2 regions of the Streptomyces sp. NPDC093252 genome follow, and region 1 is predicted to be linked to the other one. Evidence: riboswitches for the same ligand, from Rfam matches in the RefSeq annotation. Region 1 holds a riboswitch; the other holds the start of a gene.
The links. Region 1 has a riboswitch for thiamine pyrophosphate ahead of thiC (phosphomethylpyrimidine synthase ThiC). Riboswitches for the same ligand answer to the same signal wherever they lie in the genome.
Positions count from the first base shown of each region.

Region 1 (4,923 bases):
TAGGTGATGACGCCGGTCTTGACGTCGTCACGGTTGGGCAGGCCCAGGTGTTCCTTGGGGGTGACGTAGCAGAGCATCGCCGTGCCCCACCAGGCGATCATGGCGGCGCCGATGCCGGAGGTGATGTGGTCGTACGCCGGCGCGACGTCCGTCGTCAGCGGGCCGAGCGTATAGAACGGAGCTTCATCGCAGATCTCCTGCTGAAGGTCGATGTTCTCCTTGATCTTGTGCATCGGGACATGTCCCGGGCCTTCGATCATCGTCTGTACATGGAAACGCTTCGCGATCCGGTTGAGTTCCCCGAGTGTGCGCAACTCCGCGAACTGTGCCTCGTCGTTGGCGTCCGCGATGGAGCCCGGCCGCAGCCCGTCACCGAGGGAGTAGGTGATGTCGTAGGCGGCGAGGATCTCGCAGAGTTCCTCGAAGTTCTCGTAGAGAAACGATTCCTTGTGGTGGGCCAGGCACCAGGCGGCCATGATCGAGCCGCCGCGCGAGACGATCCCGGTCTTGCGGTTCGCGGTGAGCGGTACGTACGGCAGCCGGACGCCCGCGTGGACGGTCATGTAGTCCACGCCCTGCTCGGCCTGTTCGATCACCGTGTCCTTGTAGACCTCCCAGGTCAGCTCCTCGGCCCGGCCGTCGACCTTCTCCAGGGCCTGGTAGAGCGGGACGGTGCCGATGGGGACGGGGGAGTTGCGCAGCACCCATTCGCGGGTGGTGTGGATATTGCGGCCGGTGGACAGGTCCATGACCGTGTCGGCGCCCCAGCGGGTCGCCCAGGTCATCTTCTCCACCTCCTCCTCGATGGAGGAGGTCACCGCCGAGTTGCCGATGTTGGCGTTGACCTTCACCAGGAACCGTTTGCCGATGATCATCGGCTCGATCTCCGGGTGATTGACGTTGGCGGGCAGCACGGCCCGGCCCGCCGCGATCTCCTCGCGGACCACCTCGGGTGCGACGTTCTCCCGGATCGCCACGAACTCCATCTCGGGAGTGATCTCGCCCCGGCGGGCATAGGCGAGTTGGGTCACCGCGGCGCCGTCACGGCTGCGGCGCGGCTGACGGGCGCGGCCGGGGAAGACGGCGTCCAGATTGCGCAGCCCGCCGCGCGGCGAGGTGTGCTTGACGCCGTCGTCCTCGGGGCGGACGGGACGGCCCGCGTACTCCTCGGTGTCCCCGCGGGCGATGATCCAGTTCTCCCGCAGCGGGGCCAGTCCCCTGCGGACATCGGTCTCGGCGAGCGGATCGGTGTACGGGCCCGATGTGTCGTACAGCGTGACCGACCGCCCGTTGGTGAGGTGCACCTGGCGGACCGGTACCCGCAGGTCGGGGCGGGTGCCCTCGACGTACGCCTTGTGCCAGCCGATGGACTTCCCGGCCTCCGCGCCGGACGCCCCGCCGGAGCCGGGGTCCTGGGTGGAGGAAGGCGTGCGTGTGTCCTTGATGGTCATGAGACCTACTCCCTACGCCGGCATTACCCGGTAACAGGTTCAGCGGTCGACGCAGCGGTGTCCGTCTGTCGGCGTTCCATGGGATTCATCACTCGTGGTGGCTGATGTTCCACGTGAAACATCGCGAAGACGAAGGTCAGCGCCCTCTCAGCCCGGTGCTCCGAGCTCCCGCGTGTACAAAGGTGCCCCCACGCTAGCGTCAATTCGGGCGCGGTGAACAGAGGGCCCCTGTCGTTCTTGCGATGATCGGTCGGTGACCACACCGCAGGATCCTCTCGTCCCTCCGTCCGGGCCCCCACAAGGTCCTCCCTCCGGGCCGTCGGGGCTGGCTGGGCTGTCTGGGTTGTCCGGGTTGACTGGTCCGTCCGGGCCCTTGGCCGGGCCTGCGTCCGGCGAGGGGTCTGGGGGTGGGGCCGGGGTCGTGCCGGGTGCGGTACCTGGGGCGGCGACCGGGATGGTGCCGGGGGCGGGGCCTGGGATGGTGCCGGGGGCGGGGCCTGAGGTGGGTTCCGGGCCGGATTACGAGACTGGTTCCGTGCGTCGGCTTGGGGCGCGGGATCAGGAGAACGGGTCTGATGCGGGCGGGCGGGGTCCCGGCGGGCAAGTGCCGCGGCCCGGCGGGCAAGTGCCCCGGCCTAGTGGGCAAGTGCCCCGGCCGGGTGGGTCAGTGCCTCAGCCCGGTGGGCATGTTCCCCAGTTCGGTGGGCCTCCGCCCCGGCCGCAGGATTTCGCCGGGCCCCAGGGGCAGGGCTTCGGGTCGGGGCCTGCCCAGGGCTCCTACGGGCCGAACCCCGGTGCCGGGCAGGGTGCCGATGACGGGTACGGCGGTCATGGCGGCGATCACCATCACGGTCACGGCCACCGTCACACTCATGGTCCAGGTCACGGAGACGACGGTCGTCGGGGTGACCTGCACAGTCACGGTCACGGTGACGGGTCCGGTCACGGCAGCGGCGGCGAACCCGGTGGCGGGAGCGGACCCGGTGGCGGTGGTGGGTCCGGCGGTGGGCACGGTCACTCCCACAGTCACGGCCCCGCAACCCCCGTCTCCGCCCATCTGCGGAAGATCATCGCCGCCATCCTCGTACCGTTCGGTGTGGCGGTGCTGGTCGGGCTCGCGGTGCTGTGGCCCGGGGGGGCCCCGGCGCACGAGCGGACCGGGGTCGGGTTCGACCGGCAGACCCAGGAGGCCACGGTCACCCAGGTCGAACAGGTCGACTGCGCCACGGTGAACGGCTCCGGCGGCACCCCGACCGGCGACACCTCCACCGCCGAGGGCTCCTCCGCCGTGCAGCAGGCGAACGGCACCTGCAAGCGGGCGACAATCCGGGTCGACACCGGCGATGACAAGGGCCGTACGTTCACCGAGATCGTCCAGCCCGACCAGTCACGTCAGTTGGAGCAGGACCAGAAGGTCGTGGTCGCCTACGAGCCGTCCGCGCCCGAGGATCTCCAGTATTCGGTGGCGGACATCAACCGGCGGGTCCCGATGGCCGTGCTCGCCGGGATCTTCGCGCTGGCCGTGGTGCTCGTCGGACGGCTGCGCGGTGTGATGGCGCTGGTCGCGCTGACCATCAGCTTCCTGATTCTCAACTTCTTCATCCTGCCCGCCATCCTCCAGGGATCGAATCCGCTGGTCGTCGCCGTGGTCGGGGCGAGCGCGATCATGCTCATCGCGCTGTATCTGTGCCATGGGCTGTCCGCGAGAACCTCGGTCGCGGTGCTCGGCACCCTGATCTCGCTGCTGCTGATCGGGGTGCTCGGTTCGCTGTTCATCGACTGGGCGGCGCTGACCGGCAACACGGACGACAACACCGGTCTCATCCACGGCCTCTATCCGACGATCGACATGAGCGGTCTGCTGCTGGCCGGCATCATCATCGGTTCACTGGGTGTGCTCGACGATGTGACGGTCACCCAGACCTCCGCCGTCTGGGAACTCCACGAGGCCAATCCCACGATGGGCTGGCGGGGGCTGTACCGGGCCGGTATCCGGATCGGCCGCGACCACATCGCCTCCGTCGTCAACACCCTCGTCCTCGCCTACGCGGGTGCCGCGCTCCCCCTGCTGCTGCTCTTCTCGATCGCGCAGAGCAGCGTGGGGACGGTCGCCAACAGTGAGCTGGTCGCCCAGGAGATCGTCCGGACCCTGGTCGGTTCGATCGGGCTGGTCGCCTCGGTGCCGGTGACGACGGCCCTCGCCGCCCTGGTCGTCTCCGCCGACCGTCCGGCGCCGGGTCGCCTGCCGATGGGACAGGCGGTGCCCGCAGGGCCTTTGGCGGGTCCGGCGGGAGAGGGGGCGCCTCCGGCCGGCGTCCGCCCGCCTGCCGCGCTCGGCCGCAGCGGACGGGGGCGTCGGCGGAAGCGGTGAGCGAGGAAGGCTGAGGCCATCGGCCGGTCGGTCGTCGCCTTTGACCGACCGGCCACACCGCGAAGAACAACCGCGAAGGACAGCGAGACGGACAACCGCGCAAGACAACGGCGAAAGACAACCGGCGAAGGGCGACTGAAGAGGGCAACTGCGACGGGCGACTGCGATGGGCGACTGCGAAAGAGCGACCTCCCGGAACACTTCGGAGAACCGTTCCTGCGTACCCCCCGAACCCCATCTCACCGCCACCCCGGTCCGTCCGAACCCCGCGCCCGGCGGCTGAGGAAGCGTTCCGCCGCCCCGGTCGCCGTATGGCTCAGCCCGTGCTCTGCTCCTCCGCGAGGATGCGGTCGAGGGCCTGGTCGAGATGGGCGTCGAAATCGGCGAGCGCACCCTCCTGGCCCAGCGGGACCAGCTTGTCCGTTCGGTCGAGGAACGCCACCAGCGGCGCCGCCGAGGAGCGGAACAGGGCCTGGTCGCTGCCGACCTGGAGCCGGATCAGGGTCTCGCCGAAGGTGTCCGCCTCGGCCGGGGCCACATGCACATCGCCCTCGCCGCACGGCCCGGCCATGCCGTCGACCAGCAGCTCACGGCCGAAGACCCAGGTCACGGGGGCATCCCCGGGCAAATGGAAGGTCAGTCGTACGGCATAGGGATCGGTGGCCTCGTAGCGCAGCTCCACCGGAATACGGAAGGACAGTTCCTCGGAGACGAGGAAGCTCATCATGACCTCTGCCTGAACGGTCTGTGCGGACTCGCGCATCGCCTACCCCGTCATTACCGGTGGACTGGCCGGGAATGGACCCCGACATTTCTTGGCATCTTGCTGAACGTACACAGCAGATCACAAGGAGTGAGTTTTCAGATACTGATAGAGAACGCGAGTGACCCCAGCAGGCGACCGATCTCGCCCTGGAGTTGACGGGTGGCGGGCAGCAGCCGGTCGGCCTGCTGGACGGGCAGGGAGATCGCGATCGTCGCCGCCGTGGTGCCCACCGTGATCGGGATCGCGGCGCACACCACCCCCAACGCGTATTCCTGCCGCTCCACGACGGGTTCCATGCGTCCCGTCCGTTTCAGGCGGCGCAGCAGCGCGTTCTC
Region 1 is NZ_JBFBEM010000014.1:39,514-44,436, reverse strand. It holds gene thiC (phosphomethylpyrimidine synthase ThiC) at 1-1,451, opposite strand, end outside; TPP riboswitch at 1,444-1,633, opposite strand; gene AB0O01_RS27180 (hypothetical protein) at 2,116-2,463, opposite strand; gene AB0O01_RS27175 (YibE/F family protein) at 2,362-3,822, shown strand; gene AB0O01_RS27170 (SsgA family sporulation/cell division regulator) at 4,139-4,585, opposite strand; gene AB0O01_RS27165 (helix-turn-helix domain-containing protein) at 4,684-4,923, opposite strand, start outside.

Region 2 (4,923 bases), on a different contig from region 1:
CCAGCACCCCGAGCGGCAGCAGGATCAGCGCGACGACGACCGCCAGCACCCCGGCGAGCAGCGCCCACTGCCCGGCGCCGCGCGGACGCCGGGCGGTCCCGGCCGGGTCGACCAGCCGCAGCGCGCTCTCCCGCCGCCGCACGGTCCAGGCGTGCACGGCGAGGATGCCGCCCACCGCCGCGAACTGGACGACCGTCAGCACGGCCGCCGTGGACAGATCGAAGAGCTGCGAGGTCTGCCGGTAGATCTCCACCTCAAGGGTGGCGAAGGTGGGCCCGCCGAGGATCTGCACCACCCCGAACGAGGTGAAGGTGAAGAGGAACACCATCAGCGCGGCGGCGGCCACCGCCGGTCCCAGCGCCGGCAGGGTCACCCTCCGCCAGGCGGCCAGGGGCGACGCCCCGAGCATCCGCGCCGCCTCCTCCTGCCGGGGATCGAGCTGCGCCCACAGCCCTCCCACGGTCCGGACGACGACCGCGTAGTTGAAGAAGACATGCGCCAGCAGGATCGCCCACACGGTGGTGTCCAGCCGGACGCCCCACCACTCGTCCAGCAGCCCGCCGCGCCCGAGCAGCGCCAGGAACGCCGTGCCGACCACCACCGTCGGCAGCACGAACGGCACGGTGACCACCGCCCGGAGCACCTGCTTGCCGGGGAAGTCGAGGCGGGCGAAGACATAGGCGCCGGGCAGGGCGATCAGCAGAGTCAGCGCGGTGGAGGCGAGCGCCTGCCAGGTGGTGAACCAGAGCACCTGCCGGACGCCGGACTCCCCCAGCACCTCCCAGACCCGCCCCGCCTGCCAGACCCCGTCGACCCGCAGCCCCCGGGTGAGGATCGCGGCGACGGGATAGGCGAAGAAGACCCCGAAGAACCCGGCGGGCACGACCAGCAGCGCGAGCCGGACCAGCCCCCGCCGGGCCCTCGGGGAGCGCGCTACTTCAGTACCAGCGACGTCCATGCCTTGACCCAGTCGTCCCGGTGGTCGGCGATCTTCGCCGCGTCCATGGTCTCGGGGTCGGCGATCCGCGGCCCGTACCGGCTGAACACCTCGGGCACCTGGGCGCCCTCGACCACCGGGTACACGAACATGTTCAGCGGCATGTCCTGCTGGAACTCCTTGCCGATCAGGAAGTCCAGCAGCGCCTTGCCGCCCTCGGCGTTCTCCGCGTTGCTCAGCAGCCCCGCGTACTCGATCTGCCGGAAGCAGGTGCCGTCGGCGACCCCGGTCGGCGCGTCCTTGGGCTGCGGATCCGCGTACACCACCTCGACGGGCGGCGAGGAGGCGTACGACACCACCAGCGGCCGGTCACCGCCCGCCGCCCTGCCACCGGCCGAGCCGGAGAACTCCTGGTTGTAGGCGGTCTCCCAACTGTCGACGACCTTGACGCCGTTGTCCGTGAGCTTCTGCCAGTACCCCTGCCAGCCGTCGTCGCCGTACTTCGCCGCCGTGCCGAGCAGGAAGCCGAGGCCGGGCGAGGAGGTGGAGGCGTTCTCGGTGACCAGCAGGTCCTTGTACTGCGGCTTCACCAGATCGTCGAAGGTGCGGGGCGGGTCGAGATCGCGCTCGGCGAAGTACGCCTTGTCGTAGTTGACGCAGATGTCGCCGGTGTCGACGGGCGTGACCCGGTTTCCGGTGGCGTCGGCGCGGAAGGCGGGCTCGACCGTGTCGGCGCCCTTGGCCTCGTACGGCTGGAAGAGGCCGTTGTCCAGGGCGCGGGAGAGCAGGGTGTTGTCGACGCCGAAGAAGACATCGCCCTGCGGGTTGTCCTTGGTGAGGATCGCCTTGTTGACCGCCGTACCGGCGTCCCCGTCCTCCAGGACCTTGACCGTGTACCCGGACCGCTCCCGGAAGTCGGCGAGGACCTCCTTGGACACGGCCCAGGAGTCATGGCTGATCAGCGTGACGGTCTTCGATCCGCCGCCCGATGCCGACCCGGCATCGGAGCCGGACGCCCCCGAACCGCAGGCGGCCAGCGTGACCATCCCGAGCCCGGCGCCGACCGCGGCCACCGTTCTGACCCTGCTGCTCATCTGACGAGTGATGCTCACTGAATGTCCTCCTGGGTGACCAGGAAGAGACGCGGCCCCGCCCGGGACCGACGAGACGGGTTCCCGGGCAGGGCGCAACAGCATGAGTGACGACCGATCTCCCTACCCAGAATGACCTGGGCGAGGTTCAGAGGGTCTGCGGCCCACCGTGTCCTGACGGCTGCCGCACTCTCAGCGCTGTGGCGCTCCCCTGCCGGATTACGAGTATGAAGATATGTACGGATGTACGACGTCAGACTCTACCGCTCGGTGGCCGCGAGCTGACCGCACGCCCCGTCGATCTCCTGCCCCCGGGTGTCCCGGACAGTCACCGGCACCCCATGGGCGGCGATGGCCTCCACGAACGCCTTCTCGTCCTCGGGCCGGGAGGCGGTCCACTTGGACCCCGGTGTCGGGTTCAGCGGGATCAGGTTCACATGCACGGGCCGCCCCTTGAGCAGCCGCCCGAGCCGGTCGCCCCGCCACGCCTGGTCGTTGATGTCCCGGATCAGCGCGTACTCGATGGACAGCCGCCGCCCGGACCGCTCCGCGTATCCGAACCCGGCGTCGAGCACCTCGCGGACCTTCCAGCGGGTGTTCACCGGCACCAGGGTGTCGCGCAGCTCGTCGTCGGGCGCGTGCAGCGAGATGGCCAGACGGCACTTGAAGCCCTCGTCGGCGAACCGGTGGATGGCGGGCACCAGCCCGACCGTCGACACGGTGATCCCGCGCTGGGACAGCCCCACACCGTCCGGCGCCGGATCGGTCAGCGCCCGGATGGCCCCGACGACCCGCCGGTAGTTGGCGAGCGGCTCGCCCATGCCCATGAAGACGATGTTGGACAGCCGCGCGGGCCCGCCCGGCACATCCCCGTCCCGCAGCGCCCGCATGCCGTCGACGATCTGGTGCACGATCTCGGCGGTCGACAGGTTCCGGTCCAGCCCGGCCTGTCCGGTGGCGCAGAACGGGCAGTTCATCCCGCATCCGGCCTGCGAGCTGATGCACATGGTGACCCGGTCCGGGTACCGCATCAGCACCGACTCCACCAGCGTCCCGTCGAACAGCCGCCACAGGGTCTTGCGGGTCGTCCCCTCGTCCGTCGACAGATGCCGGACGACGGTCATCAGCTCCGGCAGCAGCGCCTCGCGCAGCCGCTCACGGGACCCGGCGGGGATGTCCGTCCACTGCTCGGGCTCGTGCGCGTACCGCGCGAAGTAGTGCTGCGAGAGCTGCTTGGCGCGAAAGGGCTTCTCCCCGATCTGCGCCACCGCCTCCTTGCGCTCGGCGGGCGAGAGATCGGCGAGATGCCGCGGCGGCTTCTTGGCTCCGCGCGGCGCGACAAAGGTGAGTTCTCCGGGCTTAGGCATGGCCCTACCAGTGTCGCAGACTCCCGGGCCGCCCCAGGCGGCCTGTGGATAACTCCGGCCGGGCGGTATCGCCGCAGGTCAGGAGGGTGCCTGGGCGATCTCGTCGCGCAGGGCCGCGAGATCGCGTTCGAGGCGGCGGTAGTGGTCGGTTACGGTCTCGTCCGCCGTCGGCCGGACCCGGCCCCGCTCCAGGGCCGTGAGGCGGTCGCCGAGGGTGGCGAGGGCGACCTGGCGGACATGCCAGCCGGGGGTGCCGCGGGTCGCCGCCAGCTCGTCCTCGGCGGCCCGGTGCGCGGGGTGGATCCGGGCCCGCAGCGGCGCCAGGTCCGCCCGGGTCCGCGTCAGCCCCTCGCGCAGCGCGATCACCGCCTCGGCGGCGCCGACCACCCGGTCGCCGATGTCCGGCATGGTCTCCACGAAGTCGACCAGTTCCTCCATCAGGGGGATGAGTGTGGCCCGGTCCTCGAAGCCCTTGCCGACGACCCGGACCCGGACGCCCGTGTACTGCGCGGACACCTCGTCCAGCAGGGTGAGGGCCTCGTCGCCCGCCGCCAGATCGTCCTGGGCCGGTTCGGCCGGCAGTCCGTCGTCGCGGCCGAGCATCGCCCTGGTGTCCGCCACCTCGCGGGCGAGTTCCTCGCGCAGTTCCAGCAGGCCCTGGTGGGCGTCGTCGACGGAGGCCAGGGTGGTGCGCAGACTCTGATCGAACTCCTGGAGCGCCTCGGCCGCCGCCCGCTCCAGCCGCTCCTGCCGCGCCGCCCGGCGTCTGGCCCACATACGGCTCCACCCCTCCCGGTCCCCGTGACGGCGATCATAGGGAGGACCCGGAGGGGTGGAGCAAACGTTCACTCAGGAAGCAGCCGAAGACGCCGCCCGGGACTCAGCCGGAGCCGACGAACACCACCATCAGCAGCCACACCACCGGCGCCGTCGGCAGCAGCGAGTCCAGCCGGTCCATGATCCCGCCGTGACCCGGCAGCAGCGTGCCCATGTCCTTGATGCCCAGGTCCCGCTTGATCATGGACTCGCCCAGGTCACCGAGGGTGGCGCTGGCCGCGACCGCGAGGCCGAGGAGCAGGCCCTGCCACCAGGCGCCGCCGTCGATCAGGAACTCCATGCACAGCGCGCCCGCCACCATGGCGAAGGCGACCGCGCCGAGCAGGCCCTCGCGGGTCTTGCCGGGGCTGATCCGCGGGGCGAGCTTGTGGCTGCCGAACCGCCAGCCGATCGCGTACGCCCCGGTGTCGCTGACGACGGTGAGCAGCAGAAACGTCAGCACCCGCTGCGGGCCGTCGTCGGCGGTCAGCAGCATCGCCACGAAGGTCGCCAGGAACGGCACGTAGAACGCGGCGAAGACGCCCGCGGTGACGTCCTTGAGATAGCCCTCCGGCGGTTCGGTCATCCGCCAGACCAGCACCGCGAGCGCGGTCAGCGCCATCGCCACCCAGGCGCCCTCGGCGCCCCGCACATACCCGGCGACGACCATGGCCGCGCCGCCCACCGCCAGCGGCACCAGCGGCGCCTTGAT
Region 2 is NZ_JBFBEM010000011.1:121,263-126,185, forward strand. It holds gene AB0O01_RS23430 (iron ABC transporter permease) at 1-958, opposite strand, end outside; gene AB0O01_RS23435 (thiamine ABC transporter substrate-binding protein) at 934-2,031, opposite strand; TPP riboswitch at 2,131-2,251, opposite strand; gene rlmN (23S rRNA (adenine(2503)-C(2))-methyltransferase RlmN) at 2,289-3,395, opposite strand; gene AB0O01_RS23445 (hypothetical protein) at 3,474-4,172, opposite strand; gene AB0O01_RS23450 (phosphatidate cytidylyltransferase) at 4,276-4,923, opposite strand, start outside.
Region 2: linked by a shared signal. The riboswitch ahead of AB0O01_RS23435 (thiamine ABC transporter substrate-binding protein) and the one ahead of thiC (phosphomethylpyrimidine synthase ThiC) in region 1 are both predicted to bind thiamine pyrophosphate.